3 regions of the Ureibacillus chungkukjangi genome follow, and region 2 is predicted to be linked to each of the others. Evidence: riboswitches for the same ligand, from Rfam matches in the RefSeq annotation. Region 2 holds a riboswitch; each other region holds the start of a gene.

Region 1 (3,287 bases), 710 kb from region 2:
CAGCAAATGAAACACGCAAGCTCCTGGATCGGTTATATCCATTAAGAAAGTGTGCACGGCTTCCAGATCGTGTTTGCTTATACTACCATCTCGGTCAGTGTTTAGCTCCCTGTGTAAAAGACATTGAGCCAAAGATTTACGATGAAATGATTGAGGAAATCTCCAGGTTTTTAAATGGCGGATTCGAGGATGTAAAAGTAGATATTGAAAAGAAGATGCTTGAAGCAGCAGAGAATTTAGAATTTGAGCGGGCAAAAGAGTTTAGAGATCAAATTACCCATATTGAGACAGTGATGCAAAAACAGAAAATGGTAACAGGAGATCTATCGAACCGTGATGTGTTTGGTTACGCTGTTGAAAAAGGTTGGATGTGTGTTCAGGTATTCTTTGTCAGACAAGGAAAGTTAATCGAACGTGATGTATCGATTTTCCCGATTTATAGAGATTCTGAAGAGGAGTTTCTTACATTTGTCGGACGATTTTATGATATTCCAGAGCACATCAAGCCTAAGGAAATTTTCATTCCTTCTCAGATTGACAAAGCCCTTCTGGAAAAGTATCTCGACGTAAAGGTAATAATTCCTAAACGTGGCTCAAAAAAGGAACTTGTCGACTTGGCCATGAAAAATGCTCAAATTGGTATCCGCGAAAAATTCCAGCTGATTGAACGTCAAGAGGAACGTACCGTTGGAGCATGTGAAGCTCTGGGAGATGCTATGGAAATCAGCCCACCCCTTCGTATTGAAGCATTCGATAACAGTCATATGCATGGGACAGATGCTGTTTCAGCCATGGTCGTTTTTGTAGATGGGAAGCCTGCGAAGAAAGAATATCGAAAATATAAATTGCGTGAAACGGCGAAGCATGATGATTATGGCGCCATGCAAGAGGTTATTAGACGCAGATATACACGAGTTCTTAAAGAAGACTTGCCATTACCTGATCTAATCATTATCGATGGTGGGAAAGGTCAGATGGAGGTCGCACGAGAGGTTATTGAGGATGAATTAGGTTTATTCATACCTATAGCAGGACTTGCAAAGGACAATAAGCATAATACGTCCCAGCTATTATATGGTGACCCTCCAGTGCCAATCGAGATGAAAAGAACAAGCGATGGCTTTTATTTACTGCAAAGAATTCAAGATGAGGTCCATCGTTTCGCTATTACATTTTTACGTCAGCAGCATCAAACCCATGCGATTCAGTCTGTATTAGACGAAATTGAAGGAGTAGGACCAAAACGGAAGCAACAGCTTCTAAAGCATTTTGGCTCTATTAAGAAAATTAAAGAGTCATCTGTAGAAGAGCTGATGAAGGCACAAATTCCAAGTGCAACAGCAACAGCCATCTATAATCACTTCCACAAAGATTCGTTGTCAACAGAATAATTGTATGATAATGTTAATTTAATAGTTATAACAAGATAGAGGTGCAAGCTGCATTAGTAGACTTTCTGGAGGATGGGCAAATCCGTTGATAGAAGTTGAAAGGGTCCCTTGCCGAAGTGATAAATCCATTGCCTAGATTTATTTGCTGGTTTTGCATTGAAGAAATGCAAGATTGTCAGAATCAAATACAGGGTTCTGGAGGGCTATCTCTGAACGTTCCGTAACGATAGGTTTGTGCTGAGACAGTTTTTCACGCTTTGTGGAAGACTGTCTTTTTTGTATTCTAAAGCGGGTAATAGTGAAATGAATTATCTGAATAGAAAAACTATTGACCTTGAAGAAAAATGCCTTTGAAAAGGAGAGTGGTTTTATGCCAAGCATTGTAGTGAAAATTGATAGTACTTCTCTTGCAACACCAGAGAAAATTGAACAAATTGCAGATAGTTTAATAGAACAAAAAAACGCTGGCAACCAAATCGTTGCAGTTGTTCCAGCACTAGAAACTTTAGAGGATAGACTGCTACCATATTCCCAAATCTTATCGGACAATCCTTCTGATAGAGAGCTCCATGCACTCAATGCTTTAAATAGCCAGGTGGCAATTAGTTTACTAGCAATTTCCTTAGAAAAGAAGGGTGCAAAAGCGAAATCTCTAAATGGATGGCAAGCCGGGATTGAAGTAACTGAGTCCAATCAAAACGTTTTGATAGATGGTATCCAACATGAGTATATACTAGAACACTTAAACAACGATGAAATTGTAGTTGTTGCGGGTTCGCAAGGAATTAATCGAAATCGTGATATTCTATCGATGGGTGAGGGAGGAACAGAAACAACAGCTGTCGCTATCGGAGCAGCAATTGATGCAGAACAAGTCGAAATCTTAACGGTTCAAGATGGAATTTACACTGCTGATTCTGCAGTGGTTAACCAAGCAAGAAAGCTAAAGCAAATCACTTATGATGAGTTGCTAGAGCTTGCAAATCTTGGCTCCTATTCAATTCACCCCCGTGCAGTGGAGCTTGCGAAAATAGTTGAAATGCCATTACTTGTACGCTCAAGTACAGGAAACCAAGAAGGTACATTGATAAAGGGAGAGATTGACATGGAGAAAAATTTAATTGTTCGTGGGGTAGCATATGAAGCAGATATAATTCGCTTAACAGTCGGTTATGATTCATATGAACAATCGTCTCTTTCTGATATCTTTACTACACTTGCAGAACATAAAATTGATGTGGATATCATTGTGCAGGCTGTAATTGATGGGGTGAAGCCAACTGTTTCTTTTTCAATTGCAAAAGAAGACTTTGCAGAGGCTTTAAAAGTATTGGAAAAGAACAAGCCTGTGCTAGGATTTAGCTTTGCCGACTTTGAGGTAGGATTAGCCAAGGTTTCAATCGTTGGTGCGGGAATGGTTTCGAATCCGGGTGTAGCTGCTCGAATGTTTGACCGATTATGTAAAGAGAAAATCCTAGTTAAAATGGTTAGTACTTCGGAAATTAAAGTTTCTGTTGTCGTACCACAGGATGAAATGGTAAGAGCTGCAAATGTATTACACGATGAGTTTAATCTAGAAGAAGCGCTAGTATAGTGACGATGTAAAAAGCCAATTCTTGTGAGAACTCATTTTACAAGAATTGGCTTTTATATTTATATAGAAGAAGTATTTATTAATAATGGGTAGAAGTTGAAAAATTAGCAATTTTTCCCTTACTGTATTTTCTCTTTTGGGTCCCATTTTACCGTAAAGGTGATTTGGTGTTGTTTTTCATCTTTTTCGTCATAGCACTCAGTTAAGTAGCCATTTATGGATTGGATTTGTTGGGCGATAAATCCCGCTTCAATCCTAAAAGAGCGTTCTGTAATTTTTAATAAATCGACATCATTTGAAAG
Region 2 (3,287 bases):
AGGGGACAGTTGAGAATGTAATTGTGACTACTGGTGCCTCTCAAGGAATCCATTTGTTAGCAGATGCTTTTCTTGAGCCAGGGGATGTAGTGCTAGTAGAGTCACCTACATTTTTAGGGGTATTTTCTACATTCAATAAGTACTTTGTAAAATCAGTGCCTGTTGAAATGGATGAGCATGGTTTAGTAATGGAAGATTTAGAAGCAAAGATAAAAGAACATAATCCAAAGATGATTTACACGATTCCTACTTTCCAAAATCCAACAGGTCGCACTTTACCTTTAGAGCGTCGTAAAAAAGTTGCGGAATTAGCTTCACAATTTAATGTGATTGTTTTAGAGGACGACCCTTATTGTGATCTGAGATATTCAGGAGAAGTGTTACCGGCTATTAAGACGTTCGACCAAACAGGTCACGTTGTACTGTTAAATAGCTTTGCTAAAATCATTTCTCCAGGATTACGTGTGGGGACAGTATTAGCAGAGGCAGAAATCATTCAAAAGCTAACTGTAGCAAAACAAGGTGCAGATACACATACTGCAACTTTAACGCAGGCCATTTGTGCAGAATTCCTTGAGCAAGGTCTATTACCAGACCATTTGAAAAAAATAAATGCAATGTATGCTGAAAAATTACATACAATGATTACGAGTATTGAAAAGTACTTCCCAGAAGGAACGAAATTCACAAAGCCAGAAGGTGGGCTATTTATATGGGTAGAGCTCCCAGGTGAACCGGATGTGCTCGCCTTATTTGAAAGAGCTACATCAGAATCCAAAGTCGCCTTTGTTCCAGGAATTCACTTCTGTAAAAATCCAGATGACGGTATCAAGCACCTACGCTTAAACTTCTCATCCAGTACTCCTGAAAAAATTGAAGAAGGTATTAAAAAGCTAGGGGAGTTATTTACAAAGGATTTTGAGGAAAGATAACCCAAAGAGGTTTTTAGTACTGCCAATATCAAACCAGACAAAGAAAGCATTGAGTTATTCTTTGTCTGGTTTTTGCTATATATTAAGGAAATTTTGTAGTAATCAAATTGAATTTGTCATGAAAAAACAGGATTATTAAGGATCCTGTTTAAAATATATTACATATTCACTTCTTCGAAAGAATTTAATATTGCTTGTAATGAAGCTAATTCTTCGTTGTTTAATGGAATCATTGGTAAACGTACGCCACCGACTTGAATCCCGTTAGAATTTAATGCTGCTTTTACTGAAGTTGGGTTTGGTGTTGCAAATAGAGCTTTCATGATTGGTAACAGTTTACGGTGGTCACTTGCAGCTCCAGCTAAGTTGCCATTTTGGAATTTTTGAATCATCTGTTGCATTTCATTTCCGATAATGTGTGCCGCTACAGATATTACACCAGTACCACCAATCGATAGGGTAGGTAAAGTTAAGCCGTCATCACCACTATATAAAGAAAAGTTTTCTGGTGTTTTCTCAATTATTTCAGCCATCGCATCCAGATTACCACTTGCTTCTTTAATCGCTACAATATTATGAATAGCTGATAGTCTAATTACCGTTTCAGGAGTTAAATTTACAGCACTACGGCCAGGAATATTATAAAGTACAATTGGCAAAGATGTGCTTGCAGCAATTGCTTTAAAATGCTGGTACATTCCTTCCTGTGAAGGCTTGTTGTAGTATGGTGTTACTAGCATGATGCCATCAACACCTGCATTTTCTGCTTGTTTTGTTAAAATAATTGAATCTCTCGTATTATAAGAGCCAGTGCCTGCAATAATAGGTACTCGACCGTCTACTACCTTTACTGTAAATCTAAATAGATCAAGTTTTTCTTGTTCACTTAAAGTAGGAGATTCTCCTGTTGTACCCGAGACAACTAGTCCATCACTACCATTAGCGATTAAATAGTTAATTAAGTTTTTTGTAGCATTCCAATCAATTTCACCGGACGCATCAAATGGCGTCACCATAGCAGTTAAAATTTTTCCGAAATTCATTACTTCTCCACATCCTTTTATTTTTTAGCAGAAAAGAAAGACATAAGCTTCTTTTCTCCTTTTGAGGCAACTAATGTTTTCGAAATTTCGATAACCATTAGCTTTCTAAGAAAATAGAGGGAGAAGGGCGTTAAGATAAGTAAACGCAAAAAAGCAACAACGAGGGTTCGTTGTTGCGAAGAAATAAAGTTCATTTCCTTGCGTAAGATAGCCCTCCATATAGAAATCTATATGACAGTTCTGCATTTCTTCAATAACAGAACCAGCTCGTGAGATAATGAGATTCTCAAAAGCTTCGGCAAATTCCCCTTTCCACAATCGTCTTTGGATCTCATAATCCTCTTACTGTGTACTGATGGTTTTTGCTCCTCTATCCTTACTTCAAAAGTTCTTGAAATAAGTGATTATTTAATTAATTAACATGATACGCTTTTATTAAACCAAATGCAATACATTTTGTGTAAGTTTTTAGAATTTTTAGCTTATACTACTTTCTGAATCCAATAAAATAAAGTATGTAGAAAGCAGTTTTTCATTATATAGAGTAAAGGAATCAAAGCTATTTTCTTTTTGTTATTTTAATACAAGGGAAAATGATACTATGTAGGAATGTTTAGCAACGTATTTAAGGACACCTCCTAGACCATTCTAAATTTACGAAGGAGGTGAGAGATATGGCTTCTGAAAGAAGTTCAAACAAATTACTCTTCCCGGGTGCTGAGGCAGCAATGAATCAAATGAAATTTGAAATTGCTCAAGAGTTTGGTGTAAACCTTGGACCAGAAGATGCTGCACGTGCCAATGGATCAGTTGGCGGTGAGATTACAAAACGCCTTGTTCAAATGGCGGAAGCACAATTAAAAGGACGTTCAGGTCAATAAAATTAAAATAAATCAATACAAGTGACTGAGGGCTGATACAAAAATTATTTTTTGTGTCAGCCTTTAAATTTATACATATTTAAATGGAGAATATATTAAATATATGTAAAAAAACTCCCTTTTTTCAAAAAAATATAAAAATTGCTATATTTATATTTTGTTTTTTGATAAAATTCTATTGATTTAGAATTTTGTTAATTAGGAGATGAGTTTTTAATGTGGAAGAAAGTTTCCGCCTCTGCTTTAGCCTTATCACTTGCAGTCTCAGGATTTGCAAATGTAAAGGAAGTAGACGCAGCAAAAGTTGATCAAGTAACAAGAGGAGAATACGTAAAAGCTGTAATTGATTCAATGGGAATTGAATTAGGAACAGGAAAAACAGTGAAATTTAATGATGTTCCTGCATCATTAAAACCTTACGTTGAAAAAGC
Region 3 (3,287 bases), 1.5 Mb from region 2:
TGCAAATATTTTAATGCGTTTGATTTTGCTTCTTCCTTTGAACGTTTTAGAACCTTTTGCTGACCAACGACACAATTTTTCAACACATTGTGGTTGTTAAATAAATTAAACTGCTGGAAAACCATCCCTAAATGTGTACGATATTGTTTAATATCGTGTTTGTCGTCTAAGATGTTTTCGCCTTTATAAATAATTTCGCCGCCACTTGGTGTTTCAAGTAGATTAATGCAACGTAATAATGTTGATTTTCCGGAGCCTGAAGAACCAATTAAGCAAACAACCTCACCTTTTTTTACTGTGAAGTTTACATCTTTTAAAACTTCATGGCTGCCAAATGATTTATTTAGATGTTTAATATCAATTACTTTTTCCATCATACGATCTCCTTATGCCATTAATAAATTTACTCTTCCCTTTTAACTTGAACTTGATATGCATCTTGACCATCCATTCTTTTTTCGACAATACGTAATAGACGAGAAGCAACAAAAGTCATGATTAAGTAGATGACAACAGTAATGATAAAGGATTCTGCAAAACGGAAATTTGCACCAGCAATCGATTTTGTTGTAAAGAATAATTCCGTTACACTAATTACACTTAGTACGGCAGAGTCTTTTATATTCATAATTAATTGGTTCCCTGTTGCCGGTAGAATATTGCGGAATACCTGAGGTAAAACGACATGAATCATCGTTTGGAAATGTCCCATTCCAATAGCTGACGCAGCCTCATATTGTCCCTTATCAATCGATTCAATACCACCGCGCACATACTCAGCCATATAAGCACCCGTATTTAACCCAACAACAACGATCGCTGCAACAAAACGATCCATTTCTATTCCATAAGCATATAATCCATAGTATACGACCATTGCTTGTACAATCATTGGTGTACCACGGAAGATTTCAACATAAACTGTTAATATGAAATTAAAAATCTTTAAAATAACAGATTTAATAGATTTCTTACGAAGAGGAATCGTGTGCATTACACCGATAAATAATCCGATAAGAGCACCAATAATTGTACTAAAAACTGCAATTAATAACGTCATATATGCGCCACGTAAATAACTTGGCCAATTCTCTTTTAATATTGAGAGTATAATATCTAAACTCATAAATATCCTCCTAAATAATTTAGAAAACCTTTAACTCTACTAAACACTTACTCTAAAGATAAAATAAGTCTGGCTAAAAGATGGATACTGGCCACTAAAGTGTGACCAGTATTCACCGCTTTAACTATTGTGCTGCAGGTTGGTTTTCAATTGCTTGATCCATAATTTGTTGACGTTCTTCTTCAGAAATTGCATTTAACGTTTCATTGATTAAATCAATATTTTCATCGCCTTTTACAAGTCCGATTGCAATCGCTGTATCTGCTTCTTCTGTTTTAAAGCCTTTTTCTAACTCTACATATTTGAAATTTTGATTTGCTGTTGTAGCTGAGATTGCTTCTGGTCTTTCAGCCACATATCCATCAATTGCACCTGATTCTAGAGCAACACGCATATGTGAGAAGCTTTCCATTGCAACTTCTTTTTTAACATCCGGAATTTGATCAATTACATCATAATTTGTTGTATTTAGCTGTGAAGTGATTTTTGCTCCTGCGAAATCTTCAAGAGTTTTAGCATTTTCAAATGCTCCACCTGCTTTTGTTACAATAACAAATTGACTTGTATAATAATTATCTGAGAAATCAATTACTTCTTTACGTTTATCAGTTGGGCTCATCCCTGCAATAATTGCATCAATTACACCTGTTTGTAGTGCTGGTAGTAAACCATCCCATTCTGTTTTAACGATAACTAATTCTTTACCAAGTGCTTCTGCTACACGTTTAGCGATTTCTACGTCATAGCCACCCGCATATTCCTGGGAGCCTTCAATTTTAACCGCCCCATTTGAATCATCGTTCTGAGTCCAGTTAAACGGTGCATAGCCAGCTTCTAAACCTACTTTAAAAACATCGCTTTCTTTAGAATTTGAAGTTGATGTTGAAGTCCCTTCATCAGCTTTACCACAAGCTGCTAGTAATACAACTGCCAGCAATGTAGTCATTAAGATTTTAAGTGTTTTCGACATTTCTCTCTCTCCTTCTCTCTTTTTCGAGCTAAATAATGCAAAAAGCGACCTAAGATGAACTTAGGTCGCTAAAAATATAGCCCAAATCCTCTAACGTTCCCGACTGAGATAGCTCACCTCAGATGGTTGGGATATCCATCTGAGACAGTCCTGCAATTATTCACTGCAGACCCAGCATGAAGTAGAGAGCCTACATTCACACTTCGGCGATATTTCCTCATTTTTCATATCATGGTTTTGCTCTAAACTCCATGAAAAACTATTAAGTATCGCGCCTCTACCTCACTAGTAACGTGAGGTTTTAATATTTAATTTACTATTTGAATATTACTATACTAACAATATCATGTCAACATTCATTATTCTGAAAAATAGACTTTGTTGACCTAGTAATTATTGTTAATTTAACTTCCTTACAGTCACCTTCACATTTAAAGTATGGGCTCCACCATGATATACACCCTCAACTGGACTAACATCCTGATAATCTCTACCGACACACATAATAATATGATTATCGAGTACTTCAACATTATTGGTAGGATCAAGACCAATCCATCCAATTCCAGGTAACATTAGCTCTACCCAAGCGTGTGTTGCTGTATTCCCTACTAATTTATCATCTTCACCTACATATAGATAACCACTTATATAACGAGCAGGTATATTAAAGTGCCTTAAAACTCCTAACATAATATGGGTAAAGTCCTGACACACGCCGGCCTTTATAGCAAAAGCCTCGGCAGCTGTTGTATTTACATTAGTTGCCATCTGATCATAATTCAAATTCATGTACAGGTAGGTCATAAGATCGCAAGAAAATCGAATAGGGTTAATAGGCTCTCCAATAGTTTTTAAAATTTCTTCAAGTTGTCTTTTTTCTAGCCTCGTATAATTAGTTGTAGTGAGATATGGACGGTAGTGATCCTGAAAAAGTGGTGAATGGAAAATTTCCATCATTTCCTTAGAATATTCAATTTGATATAAATAAGGTGATCTTTGAACGCTTACAATTGATGATGAAATGATGCTTAGCTCTTCATGTTTTTCTGGTATATAAAAACTAGATGTTGAATTTTTCCATATATCGATATAATCCTTTGTCATTGAATTGGGGGAGATTTTAAGATGATAGGATAATAGGCGTTGACATTCATTATTTCTAGGCTTTAAACGAACCGTATTTAATGA

What was found. A riboswitch is a leader RNA that binds a small molecule or an ion and turns the genes downstream of it on or off. The one in region 2 is predicted to bind lysine.
Region 1: it holds a riboswitch for lysine, as region 2 does, so the genes downstream of both, LG296_RS13120 (aspartate kinase) here and dapA (4-hydroxy-tetrahydrodipicolinate synthase) in region 2, are expected to answer to the same signal.
Region 3: it holds a riboswitch for lysine, as region 2 does, so the genes downstream of both, LG296_RS09235 (transporter substrate-binding domain-containing protein) here and dapA (4-hydroxy-tetrahydrodipicolinate synthase) in region 2, are expected to answer to the same signal.

The regions. Positions count from the first base shown of each region.
Region 1 is NZ_CP085009.1:2,644,464-2,647,750, reverse strand. It holds gene uvrC (excinuclease ABC subunit UvrC) at 1-1,391, shown strand, start outside; lysine riboswitch at 1,420-1,605, shown strand; gene LG296_RS13120 (aspartate kinase) at 1,762-2,985, shown strand; gene LG296_RS13115 (YslB family protein) at 3,105-3,287, opposite strand, start outside.
Region 2 is NZ_CP085009.1:3,356,072-3,359,358, reverse strand. It holds gene LG296_RS16700 (PLP-dependent aminotransferase family protein) at 1-932, shown strand, start outside; gene dapA (4-hydroxy-tetrahydrodipicolinate synthase) at 1,091-1,975, opposite strand; lysine riboswitch at 2,176-2,356, opposite strand; gene LG296_RS16690 (alpha/beta-type small acid-soluble spore protein) at 2,650-2,856, shown strand; gene LG296_RS16685 (bifunctional 2',3'-cyclic-nucleotide 2'-phosphodiesterase/3'-nucleotidase) at 3,073-3,287, shown strand, end outside.
Region 3 is NZ_CP085009.1:1,865,215-1,868,501, reverse strand. It holds gene LG296_RS09245 (amino acid ABC transporter ATP-binding protein) at 1-374, opposite strand, end outside; gene LG296_RS09240 (amino acid ABC transporter permease) at 404-1,126, opposite strand; gene LG296_RS09235 (transporter substrate-binding domain-containing protein) at 1,251-2,096, opposite strand; lysine riboswitch at 2,198-2,384, opposite strand; gene LG296_RS09230 (transglutaminase family protein) at 2,496-3,287, opposite strand, start outside.